Regions from separate parts of the Marinobacter xiaoshiensis genome, predicted to be linked through region 2. Evidence: predicted binding sites of a transcription regulator. Region 2 holds the regulator's gene; each other region holds the start of a gene.
The links. The regulator sigma-54, encoded in region 2, starts transcription at its own class of promoters, with help from an activator protein. The targets are predictions, from matches to a motif close to ANTGGCATNNANNTTGCTNT.
Positions count from the first base shown of each region.

Region 1: a site for sigma-54 is predicted at 3,003-3,022, ahead of RKA07_RS01810 (CmpA/NrtA family ABC transporter substrate-binding protein). Genes of this name have one in related genera too.
Region 3: a site for sigma-54 is predicted at 3,136-3,155, ahead of flgB (flagellar basal body rod protein FlgB). Genes of this name have one in related genera too.

Region 1 is NZ_JAVMBO010000003.1:396,580-400,865, reverse strand. Features, by position in the region: gene RKA07_RS01820 (ABC transporter ATP-binding protein) at 1-470, opposite strand, end outside; gene RKA07_RS01815 (ABC transporter permease) at 482-1,477, opposite strand; gene RKA07_RS01810 (CmpA/NrtA family ABC transporter substrate-binding protein) at 1,501-2,817, opposite strand; gene RKA07_RS01805 (nitrate reductase) at 3,318-4,286, shown strand, end outside.
Region 2 is NZ_JAVMBO010000007.1:183,742-188,027, forward strand. Features, by position in the region: gene mgtE (magnesium transporter) at 1-109, opposite strand, end outside; gene RKA07_RS04640 (HPr family phosphocarrier protein) at 224-493, opposite strand; gene rapZ (RNase adapter RapZ) at 500-1,384, opposite strand; gene ptsN (PTS IIA-like nitrogen regulatory protein PtsN) at 1,414-1,884, opposite strand; gene hpf (ribosome hibernation promoting factor) at 1,969-2,277, opposite strand; gene RKA07_RS04660 (RNA polymerase factor sigma-54) at 2,371-3,906, opposite strand; gene lptB (LPS export ABC transporter ATP-binding protein) at 4,081-4,286, opposite strand, start outside.
Region 3 is NZ_JAVMBO010000010.1:109,512-113,797, forward strand. Features, by position in the region: gene RKA07_RS08055 (flagellar hook protein FlgE) at 1-1,466, opposite strand, end outside; gene RKA07_RS08060 (flagellar hook assembly protein FlgD) at 1,493-2,170, opposite strand; gene flgC (flagellar basal body rod protein FlgC) at 2,189-2,638, opposite strand; gene flgB (flagellar basal body rod protein FlgB) at 2,673-3,071, opposite strand; gene RKA07_RS08075 (nitroreductase family protein) at 3,299-3,862, opposite strand; gene RKA07_RS08080 (adenylate/guanylate cyclase domain-containing protein) at 4,041-4,286, shown strand, end outside.

The sequences.
Region 1 (4,286 bases), on a different contig from region 2:
TTCATTGCCAATGCCCGGGCGATGCCAACCCTCTGTGCCATGCCACCTGAAATTTCCCCCGGCCGCTTGGTGGCAGCGTGGGCCATGTTGACCAACTCCAGGTTGTGATGGATCCAGCTTTGACGCTCCTGTTTTGTCATGGACTTACGGAATACCTGTTGCACCGCCAATTCCACGTTCTCGTACACCGTCAACCAGGGCATCAGAGCATGGTTCTGGAACACCACGGCCCGCTCTGGCCCGGGAGAGTTGATCTCATGGCCATCCAGAATGCATCCGCCCTTGGTAGCTTGCAGCAGGCCGGCGACGATGTTCAGGACTGTGGATTTACCGCAGCCGGAATGGCCAATCAGGGAGACAAACTCACCTTTTTTGATTTTCAGGTTGATGTTATCCAGTGCAATAAAGGAGCCCTTGGGTGTATCAAAAGACATTTCCACGCCGGTCAGTTCCAAATGGGGCTTGCTCATAAGTTTCTCCGTTACTCGTTCCACGCAATTTTCTTCTGAAGCGTCAACATGATGCGATCCAGTACAAAGCCGATAAAACCGATGGCCAGCACGGCCGCCATGATCCGGCTCAAGGACTGGCTGCTACCGTTCTGGAACTCATCCCAGACAAACTTGCCAAGCCCGGGGCTCTGCGCCAGCATCTCAGCAGCAATCAACACCATCCAGGCAATGCCGAGCGAGACGCGAAGCCCGGTGAAGATTATGGGTATCGAGGATGGAAGAACGACCTTCATCACGTGGGTCCAGAATGACAACCGCAGAACCCGCGAGACATTCAACAGGTCGGGATTCACCGCAGCTACGCCAACGCCTGTGTTGATCAGGGTGGGCCAAAGGCTGCACAGGGTGACGGTGATCATCGAGGTGAGGAATGACTTCTCGAACATCGGGTCTTCACTGACGTAAGTAGCCGATACCACCATGGTGACCAGAGGTAGCCATGCTAGTGGCGAAACGGGTTTGAATATCTGGATCAGTGGGTTGATCGCTGCTTGAAGGTGCCGGTTAAGACCCAGCACTATGCCCAGTGGGACGGCGATCGCCGTTGCCAGAAGGAAACCCGTCATGACGGTGATCAAGCTGGTGGCAATCTGGTCCACAAACGTCGGGGCACCGGGGTAGCTTCGGATCTTGACTTCGGCGTCTGGGTTTTTAGCCAGAATTCGAGCATTTCGATCCTCCTGCATTATTACGAACTTGTCCGCCCGTTCCCTTTGATTGATGTGCTCCTGCCAGAGCTGTCCGCTCTGCTCCCAGACTTGCACCGGGCCAGGGAAGGAGCCCAACGAGGTGTTCACCTGGGGTGCAGCCAGATGCCAGAAACCGAGGAAGACCAGAATGCCGACCATCGGGAGTACCAGCTGCTTGCCGGTTCGGGCCAGCTCCATGCCAGTGAATCGATCTGTCAGTGCTTTCAGCCCACCGAAACGTCGAATTCTGGAGCTTGTGTTCATTAGTGTGCTCATGTGGTTCTCCTGAGAACGGCGCGTTAAGGGGTATCGGAGCCTTTCAGGCCAATGGCAAAACTGTTGATGTAGGCATTGGGTTGGCGCGGGGTAAAGGCGACACCATCTATCAGCGCTCCCTGATGGGGGCGGGAGAAGTTTTCCTGGCTGAAATCGGGGAAATCTTCAGCCTTCATCAAACCATCGTCGATCAGGGATTGGGCTGCTTTGGCGTAGATGTCTCCGCGGTAAACCTGTGCGGCCGTTTTCATATACCAGTCATCCGGTTTGGCCTCGGCTATCTGGCCCCAGCGGCGCATCTGCGAGAGATACCAGATGGCATCGGACGGATACGGGTAGGTGGCGTAGTGGCGGAAGAAGACGTTGAAATCTGGCACGCCCCGGACATCGTCTTTTTCGTATTCGAAAGTGCCTGTCATGGAGTTGGCAATGACTTCGGCATCTGCGCCCACGTAGCTCGGGCGAGCAAGGATCTCGACGGCCTCTTCCCGGTTGGTGTTGTTGTTTTCATCCAACCAGTAAGCGGCGCGAATCAGGGCGCGCAGCAGGTGCAAGTGGGTATTGGGATTCTCTTCGGCCCAGGCCTGACTGACACCGAATACCTTCTCCGGGTTGTTGGGCCAGATCTCGTAGTCGGTGATCACCGGAACGCCTATGCCCTTGAACACGGCTTGCTGGTTCCAGGGCTCGCCCACGCAATAGCCCTGAATGGTGCCAGCTTCCAGAGTGGCGGGCATTTGTGGGGGCGGGGTTACAGAAAGGTGCACGTCTGCATCAAGGGTGCCGCTGGTATCGCCGCTCTGAGGGGCGTAGTAGCCAGGGTTCAGGCCACCTGCCGCCAGCCAGTAGCGTAGCTCGTAGTTGTGGGTGGAAACAGGGAACACCATGCCCATGCGAAAGCGTTCGCCCTTCTCCCGGGATTGCTCTACTGCCGGTTTCAGGGCACTTGCGCTGATCGGGTGCACCGGCTTTCCGTCCTTCTCAGGAATGTGCTGGCGCATGGTCTCCCATACACTATTGGAAACGGTAATCGCGTTGCCGTTCAGGTCCATGCTGAACGCAGTAATGATGTTGGCCTGAGTGCCATAGCCAATGGAAGCGCCCAGTGGCTGGCCTGCCAGCATGTGGGCGCCGTCCAGTTCGCCGGTGATAACTCTGTTCAGCAGCACCTTCCAGTTGGCCTGTGCTTCCAGTTCAACGAATAGGCCTTCGTCCATAAAGAAGCCCTGCTCCCAGGCAATGGCCAGAGGCGCCATATCGGTCAGTTTGATGAAACCGAGCTTCAAATCCGGCTTCTCTGGTGGGCCAATCTCGGCCTGGGCCATGCCGGCACTGGCCATAAGGGAGACTGCAGCAGCCAGCCCAGCCAGTCGGCTGAATGATCCTGCGACCATGTTCAGTGATGTTTTCATGAATTATCTACCTCGTGACATTCTTTCAGACAAAAAAATACCTGCCCTCCGCTGTCGGAACGCAGGCACCTATGCCCGTTTAATCTGAGTGGTCTCGAATGTTCAGGGTGGAGATTGCACAGCTTGTGCCAGTGATAAAAAATACTTTAAAAACAGTTTTTTAGTGTTGTTTGTCAGGTTTCAGGCGGAATTTTAGAAAGGTTTTTCTGGTTTGCTTTAGTGCAGGATTGAGTGGTTTTGCACCATTGTGAATCGTTGGAGACGTGCCAAGCGAGAGTCTGTCGCAGGTACGTTATGGGCGCGCGGGCCCTGTACGCAGCGTTTCGGGGCCAGGTTCATGGTTTGTGGGGCTGCGCTGGCCTTGTTATTGCAGTTCGCATCTGGGTTTTGAGCAAACAGTGATCAAACACAGGCGAAGAGGTAGCAGCGTGGATTCCAATATCAAACCGGCTGACAGCATTCAAACCACGTGCCCATACTGTGGTGTGGGTTGTGGTGTGGCAGCGACACCTTCTGAAGTGACTGGCGACAAACGCCACCCCGCCAATCAGGGCCAGCTGTGTGTTAAAGGCTCAGCGTTGCATGACACCCTGGTACCTGCCGGAAGGCTGTTGAAACCCCGAATTGAAGGTGAGGAGCGAAGCTGGCCCGAGGCGCTTGCCGCAGTGTGCGGTGCCATTCGCGATGCTGTTGATCAGCACGGCCCGGGGTCTGTGGCTCTGTACCTGTCGGGTCAGCTGTTAACAGAGGACTATTATGTTGCCAATAAACTTGCCAAAGGGTTTATTGGCACACCCCATGTGGATACCAACTCGCGGCTTTGTATGTCATCAGCGGTGGCAGCCCACAAACGGGCGTTCGGTGAGGACTGTGTTCCCGGCTGTTACGAGGATCTGGAACTCGCGGATCTTCTGGTGCTGGCTGGCAGCAACACCGCCTGGGCCCACCCTGTGCTCTATCAGCGTATGCAGGCATCACAGCGTGCGGGCCGCCGGGTGGTGGTCATTGACCCCCGGCGAACCGCCACGGCAGACCTTGCAGACCTTCACCTCAAGCTGAAACCGGGCACAGACACGGTTCTTTTCAACGGCTTGCTTGTGTGGCTGTCACAACACGGGGCGACAAATCCTGACTATATTGCGAAGCACTGCAGTGGCTTTGAAGAAACCCTTGCCTGCGCACTGGAGGTTGCACCCTCGGTGGCTTCAGTTGCCGCCCAATGTGATCTTGCCGGGCATGAGGTTGAGCAGTTCTATCGGTGGTATGCCGATACACCTCGCACTGTGACAACGTTCTCCCAGGGGGTTAACCAGTCGGCAGCCGGTACCGACAATTGCAACGCCATTTTCAACTGCCATTTGGCCACAGGCCGTGTTGGCAAGCCAGGTGCCAGCCCT
Region 2 (4,286 bases):
GGCCGCCATTGAGAATACGGGCAACCTGTTTCAGCGCACCACTGTCCAGCGCTTCGCTCAGTGAGCGGAGGCGTTGGCGGGCTTGGCTTTTTTCCAGAATATCGGACATGAATCACCTGCAGTCAGAAAACGCCTGCATTATAACGGAGTTAGCCGCAGCACGTGAGAAAGAGTTACAGGGATACGCCAGGAAAAATGGGCAGTTGAGGCAATTAAGAGTGGCTTACTCGCCTTCGCCAAAATAGTCATTGATCAATTCTGAGAGGGCTTCTATAGCTTTTTCTTCATCCGGGCCGTTGGCCACCAGTTCAACCTCTGTGCCTTTGCTGGCAGCGAGCATCATTACATGCATGATGTTTTTGGCATCCACTTCGCGCCCTTTGCCGCAGATTCTCACGGAGCTGTCGAACTGCGAAGCCGTGGCCACCAGCTTGGCAGTGGCGCGGGCATGAAGTCCAAGCTTGTTGATGATGACAATGGGGTGGCGTATCACAGCAGGTCAGATCTCTTTCCGGGCCTGCAGGTGAGGCAGTTCGGCATGGCGTACCTGCACATTGCTGCAGGATTTGCGGAAGTGCCTCCCCAGCTGTTCGCAGATATACACTGAGCGGTGCTGGCCGCCGGTGCAACCAATAGAAATGGTCATGTAGCTGCGGTTACTGTCCGCAAAAGATGGAATCCAGCTTTCCAGAAACCCGATCAAATCGTTTACCATCTTGCTGCTGTCAGGCTCAGCCTCGAGAAATTCGATAACAGGCTGATCAAGTCCGGTAAACTTGCGCAAACTATGGTCCCAGTAGGGATTGGGCAGGCAGCGCACATCGAATACATAATCAGAGTCCAGCGGCACACCGTGCTTGAATCCGAAGGACTGGAAAAGTAGCGCGAGTTCCTGGTCTTTGCGGCCGGCAACCCGTTGCTTCACCATGTCCCGTAGCTCATACATCGACAGCCCTTTGGTGTTGATGTGCAAATCCGCGAGTTTTGAAAGTGGCTCAAGCAGCTCTTTTTCGTTGCTGATAGCCTCTCTAAGGGAGGTTTTGTCGTCGCTCAGGGGGTGCTTGCGCCGGGTGGCGTGAAACCGTTGCAGGAGAGACTGCTCATCGGCATCCAGGTAGATAACCTCAACCTGAATATCATCTCGCCGGAGCTTGCGATGAATCTCTTCGAAATTGGCCAGCTCGCCAGAGAGGTTTCGGGCATCAATGCTGACGGCCATTTTATCCAGCCGCCCCGGTGCTGGCTGGTTTGCGGCTTCCCGTGTCAGGGGGAACAGCAACCCGATTGGCAGGTTATCAATGCAGTAGTATCCCAGGTCTTCCAGTACGTGCAGAGCGGTACTCTTGCCGGAACCTGACCGGCCACTGACAATGATCAGTTTCATAGTGAAATAACCTGTTGCCCGAATGGATGTCAGCCGCTTGTGGCGGTCATGCGTTGGAACAGTGTTCGTGCATCTTCACACTGTCGGAGAGCGTCGCAGAATGAGCGCTCGTTAAATTTTTCAGCGAGCTGGCTAAGCAGCTCAAGATGCTCGCTGGTGGCTTCTTTGGGCACAATAAGTGCGAACAGAAGGTCCACTGGCTGGTTGTCTATAGCGTCGAATTCGACAGCTTCTTCCAGAGTCATCAGCACGCCGATAACCTGCTCAAGGCCTTCGAGGCGACAATGGGGAATGGCTATCCCCTGGCCAATTCCAGTGCTGCCAAGCCGCTCCCGGGCAATCAGATTATTGAAGATCTGACTTTCGTTGACCGAATCGTTGTGTTCCCGAATCTGCTCGGCAATGGTCTCCAGAACCCGCTTTTTACTTGATGCGGGAACATTGCACAGAGTCAGCTCCGGCACAAGGATGTTGTCTATTGTCAGAGTTGTGTCGCTCATGAATCGACCGCGCTTCCGTGAAAAAAGCTGCGACGCGTAGTTCGCGTCGCAGCTTGATTAGATGACATGCCTGAAAACACTCGCCTAGCGGGCGGTGTGTCCCTGCATCCTGTCTACAGTCTTTTCTTTATGCTTGAGGATCTGACGATCAAGCTTGTCGACGAGTCCGTCGATGGCTGCGTACATATCCTCATTTTCCGCCTTTGCGTGAATCTCACCACCAACCACGTGGAGCGTCGCATCTGCAATCTGCCGAACCTTATCTACTTCCAATGTTACCTGGCAGTTACTGATGTGGTCGAAGTGCCGCTCGAGTCGTTCAAACTTCTCGGCTACATAGTCTTTCAGAGCGGGTGTCAGCTCTACGTGACGGCCTGAAATGTTGAGTTGCATAGACGTCTCCTGTTGTCATCCTTTCCGGCTCAGGGAGCCGGTCTGAGTGCTGGCGCATGGCTGCACCAGCGAAAACCATTTGCTGCGCCGGATTTAAACCAGTCGCTTGCGTTCATTTGAGGGCGGAATGTTCATGGCTTCGCGGTATTTTGCAACAGTGCGTCGCGCCACTTTGATTCCTTCTTCTCCCAGCATGGCTGCAATTTTGTTATCACTCAACGGCTTTTTCGGTGTTTCTGCAGCAATGAGCTTTTTGATCATTGCCCGAATGGCTGTTGATGAGCATTCTCCGCCCTCATCGGTACTGACGTGGCTGGAGAAAAAATATTTCAGCTCGAAAACGCCCCTCGGTGTATGCATGTATTTCTGCGTAGTCACACGGGAAATGGTCGATTCGTGCATTTCCACAAGCTGGGCAATATCCGACAGGATCAGCGGTTTCATCGCTTCTTCACCGTGATCCAGAAAACCCTGCTGATATTCAACAATCCGGGTTGCTACCTTCAGCAGTGTTTCGTTGCGGCTTTGGAGGCTCTTGATGAACCATTTTGCCTCCTGAAGCTGGTCGCGCAGATAGGTGTTGTCTGCGCTGCTATCCGCACGTTTTATTAATGAAGCATAGCTGGCATTCACGCGTATGCGCGGCGCAATTTCCGGATTCAGCTCAACACGCCAGCGGTCATTGTGTTTGCGCACGATAACATCGGGAATCACGTAGTCCGGCTCTGTGCGATCAATGATGTCACCGGGGCGCGGGTTGAGGCTGGTAATAAGTGCCAGCACATCGCGCAACTGGTCTTCCTTAAGGCGGCTGCGGCGAAGCAGCTGAGCGTAATCACGGTTGCCCAGCAGGTTTATATAATGTGTGATTACCAGCTTTGCCTGGGCAAGCCAGGGTGTCTCTGGTGGCAATTGGTTGAGTTGAATCAGCAGGCAATCCTGGAGATCTCGCGCAAACACCCCGGGAGGATCGAAGAACTGCAACCGGCGCAGCACTGCTTCGACTTCGTCCATCTCCAGGGGGTCGTCATCCGTATCGTTCGTCAGGCCGCTGTAGATCTCTTCCAAAGGGCTTGTGAGGTAGCCCTGCTCGTCAACGGCGTCCATAAGAGCGTGAGCAATGGCCTGATCCCGCTCGCCAAAGGGAGTGAGGTTCAATTGCCACTCAAGATGGTCCCGAAGGGTTTCACTAGGGGAGTTGCGGGTCTCGAAATCGTGGTCGCTTTCGTCTTCGTTGCGCGCTGCCGGAGCAGGGGCGGACTGATAGATGTCGTCCCACGCGGTATCTACGGGCAGGTCGTCAGGAATCGTGTCGGGTATTTCATTTTCGGTTTGCCAGTCGGGGCCGTTCTCGCTTTCATCCCAGTCAGAACTGGATGAATCGGGGGCTGTCTCTGAACTGGTGTCGTTTGAGGTGTTGTCCTTGTCCTGCTCGTTATCCGCAGTGGATGTGTCGATTTGATCGTCATCATCCTGGGATTCCAGCAGTGGATTGGATTCCAGTGCTTGCTGGATTTCCTGCTGGAGGTCGAGGGTTGATAGCTGTAGAAGCCTGATCGCCTGTTGCAGCTGGGGCGTCATGGTCAGGCTTTGACCCAGCTTTAATTGTAATGAGGCTTTCATAACCATCGCTCAGGATCCGTCACTTATACCCGCTCTGAATTTCTTGCTACGGCTAAAAATTCTTTATGTGTCGGCCACTTGCCGCCATTAAAAGTTATCCTAGCAAGTTCTCTGCCGAGTTTACTTGCTCCGGGTCAGCAAAACAATCGAGCGGGCATGCCGTCATACCGAAAACATGGCTTAGAGTCGGAATTCGTTGCCAAGATAAACCTCTTTTACTTGCTGGTTGGCCAGGATGGTTTCGGCATTTCCAGAAGCAATAATGTGCCCGCCAGATACGATGTAAGCGTTCTCGCAGATATCAAGAGTTTCCCGCACGTTGTGGTCGGTGATCAGCACACCAATGCCCTTGTCCCGGAGATGGCGGATAATCTGTTTGATATCGC
Region 3 (4,286 bases), on a different contig from region 2:
GGAGTAATCACAGGGGTGCCCGGTGCAGGAGGGCCATCGGCACCGTTAGGCAATCCTTGGCTATCCTTTGGAATCCAGTCTGTGATCAGAATTTCACCACTGACATCCCCGTCAATGGATTGCAGTACACCATCCTGATCAAACCTTGCTGTGTAGGGAGTAACATCTGTGCCCGCTACCATTTCGCCGTCAATCTGCAGATACACGGACCACTCACTCACACCTACACCGTTCCCGGGGGCAGGCTCTTTAACGAAGAACTGCGTCAGCTCATGAGAGTTCCCCAAACTGTCGAAAATTGAGGTGGATGTGGCGTGGTTATAGGTACGCTGATCCTGCGGGTTAAACTCATTGGTAATGCGGATCGGAGATGTCCCATAACTCGTAACAAAGTTACTGGTTGGGCCGCCAGTAGCCGTGAGGCCCAAAATGGTTCGGTCGCCTACGGCATTAACGTCACCAAATACAGTTACAGGACTGGCAGGGTCTATGGATTGAGCAGGATTGCCATTGCCGTAACTGAATTGAATATTCTCGCCCTGGTTATGAACAACATTCAACACACCCGTTGTGCCATCGATTGTGGCGAAGATTGCGCTATCGTTTGTTCGGTTAATTGCGTCACGAAGGTCCGCCAGCGAGTTCACAGAGCTGGTATCTATAGGAATAGGCGCATTGTTAACGCTGAGATTGAATGAAAAAGTCCCCGCCGTTGAAATATAAGTATCGTTGAGCACCGAGCCGGCGGGGGCTGGTGTGGTTGGGTGCTGAATTGGCGCAGTAGTTGTCGCGGAAGCGCTCAGTCCGGGCGCACTGGATATTTGATCGGCCATCGCACGGGCGGTGGGCAATCCCCCCAAGTCTACTGAATAGGAAGGAGTACCATCGGTGTAGCTGACATCGAACATTTCGCCAAGAATGTCATTATAAGACAAGGGCACCACATCCCGCACTCGGGATTCCAGCACGGGTTGGCGGGAATCCAGGTTCACGTCAGTACGCAAACTGGTAGTACGGCGCGGCGCCAGGTTATCGGTGGCAATTTCAAGATTGCCACGAATGCCTGACAGATTACCGTCATCATCGGCCGTATAGCCTTGCACTTTCATAGACTGGTTGTTAACCACAAAACCGTCTTTATCAATAGTGAACTGCCCTGCCCGCGTGTAACGGGTTTCGCCACCGGCATTCAGGATAAAAAAGCCATCACCACTGATGGCCATATCCAAACCGCTATCGGTAAAGCTGATGTTGCCCTGGCTAAAAGACTGTTTGATGTCCTGAACGTTTACGCCGTCACCAATGGGATTGGAACCACCGCTCAAAAAGCCACTGGCATACAGGTCGCCAAACTGAACCTTGCTCCCTTTGAACCCCACCGTACTGGCGTTGGCAATATTGTTGCCGGTTACGTCCAGATCTACCGCTGCAGCCCGCAGGCCACTGAGCCCCGTATTAAAAGCCATAATTCACCCCTGGTCTGACACCGGAATTAATTGATTTGTTGAACATCTGACAGCGCGATGGAACCCATGCCGGCCAGATTGAGAGTAACGGACCCGCCCTGCCCCAAAGACACGCTGTCTACGTTAGCGCTGACAAGGGTTGGAAGCTGCAAGCTGCCCTGCGGATACGATGCTTCAGCCACAATTCGATAAGGGCCTGGCGGCAAGCTATTGCCGTTACCATCCTTGCCGTCCCAGCTGAACGCTTTAACTCCGGCGGAACTGCTGCCAAGATCAATCTGACGAACAAGTTCACCGTTGGGGCTCTGGATAGACAGGCGGACGCCACCGGTGGATGCAGGCACCTGAATATTGCCGGAGATTTCACCCTCCGCACCAAGAATGCCGACTTCTGATGGCGCCAGTACCGTCTTTCCAACCATTGCAGAGGCTTGCAGTGCCTGTGTGGAGCGGAACTGTCCCACTACATCCTGAACCGTGCCCGACAGCTTCTGCATTTCTTCCAGTGAACTGAACTGGGCAAGCTGGGAAATAAACTCACCATTATCTTGAGGCTCTAGCGGATTCTGGTTTTTCAGCTGCGCCAGCATCAGCTCCATGAACTCGTTTTTGCCGAGGTCGCCTTTGCCGCTGGTACCGCTCTGTGGCTGGCTTCTGTAATTCGCCAGTACATCTGAGGCTTCTGTTGCGTTAATTGCACTCATGATTCAATCCCCGCCCCGTTACTGCTGACCAAGTGTCAGGATGCGCTGCATCATGGATTTAGCCGTGTTCATAATGTCCACGTTCATTTGAAAGCTTCTTGAGGAAGACATCATGTCTGCCATTTCTTCCACCACGTTCACGTTGGGATAAAACACATAGCCGTCTTCATTAGCGGCCGGGTGGTGGGGCTCGTATCGCATTTGCAACTCTGCATCGCTTTCAACAATGCCTTCCACGCGAACGCCCGCACCAGCATCCTCTCCTGCCTGAACCCCAAAACCTTGCTGGCCCGGATTCATCATGGATTGCTGGATCGCCGAGAAAACCGGCTTGCGCGCACGATAGGTAGTATCCGTGCTGGAACTCGCCGTCTCTGCGTTAGCAATGTTTGAAGCGGTAGTATTCAGCCTCAGCGATTGCGCTGTCATGCCGGAACCGGCGATATCAAATATGTTGCCCAGTGACATGGTGATACTCCTTCACAAATCGTGGAACTGCGGATTACTCGCCTTTCAGGGCTTTGGTCAGGCCGGTAAATTTACTGTTCAAAAACTGGAAACTCGCCTGGTAATCCATCGCATTACGCATGAACCGGGTCTGTTCTGCCTGGGCGTCCACCGTGTTGCCGTCTACCGAGGGCTGATCTGGTACCCGATACAGCAAATCTGAATCACCCCCACCTGCCGCGGTATCCATATGACCTGCATGGGTTTTCTCCATGCTGATGCCGCTCAAACTGTCCTGGGCTTTCTGCATCATGGCCTGAAAGTCCACATCGCGAGCCTTGAAGCCCGGCGTATCGGCGTTGGCAAGATTGTTCGCCAGGATTTCAGCACGCTGAACCCTCGCCTGCAGCGCATGCTGGTGAATACCAAGAGCTCTATCAAAAGTGATTGCCATACAACCTCCGAAATACTGTCACCAGCCATGTTGAGCTTTGCCGGTTTCGTTCTATGGCAGAACTAAAGCAATGCTGATGCCAGATTTTGGAAGCACACTGAATTCGGGCACTTTAAGGGGATTAAAGAGAGGGGAAGAGCAATAATGCAGATAAAGAAACGGCAAAGCCTGATAAAAGCGGCAAGGTGTTTCCCCCGCTGAATCAGCAGGGGAGGCTGACCTGGCCACTACCCAGGCCAGCGCGCAACAAATTCCGACAACTCAGGTCTGGGAACTGCAGGCTTGTTCGAGGATACAGTGCCGGTGTAGAGAAAGCCGATTATAGACTCCCCCTCTTCAAGGCCAAGCCCCTCCAGAACCAGCCGGTTGTATACCAGCTCACCTGTACGCCACATAACCCCATAGCCGGCATCCTGAAGGGAAAGCCCCAGATAACTCATACTGGCACCGGCCGAGAGTATCTGTTCAACTTCCGGAACTTTCGGGTGGGGTTTGGGGGACGCAATTCCCACAATGATCATGGGGGATCTGTGAGCCTTATTGCGTATAATATCGAGCTTCTTATCATCGGTTTTACCCCTTAAATCGGAGTAGCCAACCGCGAGTACCTCACCCAGCGCATCCAGATCTTCACCTTCAATTACCAGATAACGCCATGGGCGCAGCAGCGCATGGTCGGGCGCTCGGGCTGCACACCTGAATGCCCGATCAAGAGTTGCGGCATCAGGAGCTGGCGCTTCCAGCCGTGGCTCAGATGCCCTGTTGAGCAAAAAGTCAGTGACTGAACTCATATCAATAGTTTTCCAATAACTGAATCCGGCCCAGTTTGCCTTCAAACCGTGCCGGTGAATTGTGGGTTATACGTAATACTGCTAACCTTTAGTCGTACTTCCAATCTGTGCTCTCAAAGATGCCTTACAAACTACAAACCAACTTGAATGGTTCCAGCACCATGAGTGATCAGCTTACATGATGAGTGCTCCGGCAGATCTGCGCAATGCCAGCAATAGCTTGGGGAAATCTCTGGCATCCGAGGCTCAGAACAGGTCGGTAGCCATCCCCCCTATGCCCGACTATAGCGGGCGAGTATTGGCATATACGGCAACCGCCATCATCATTGTAATGGGGGTCTGGGAAGAAGTATTCCAGACCTGGCACTTGTGGCTGGTTGCTGGCGCCCTGGTCTGGCCCCATGTTGCGCACCTGTTAAGCCGC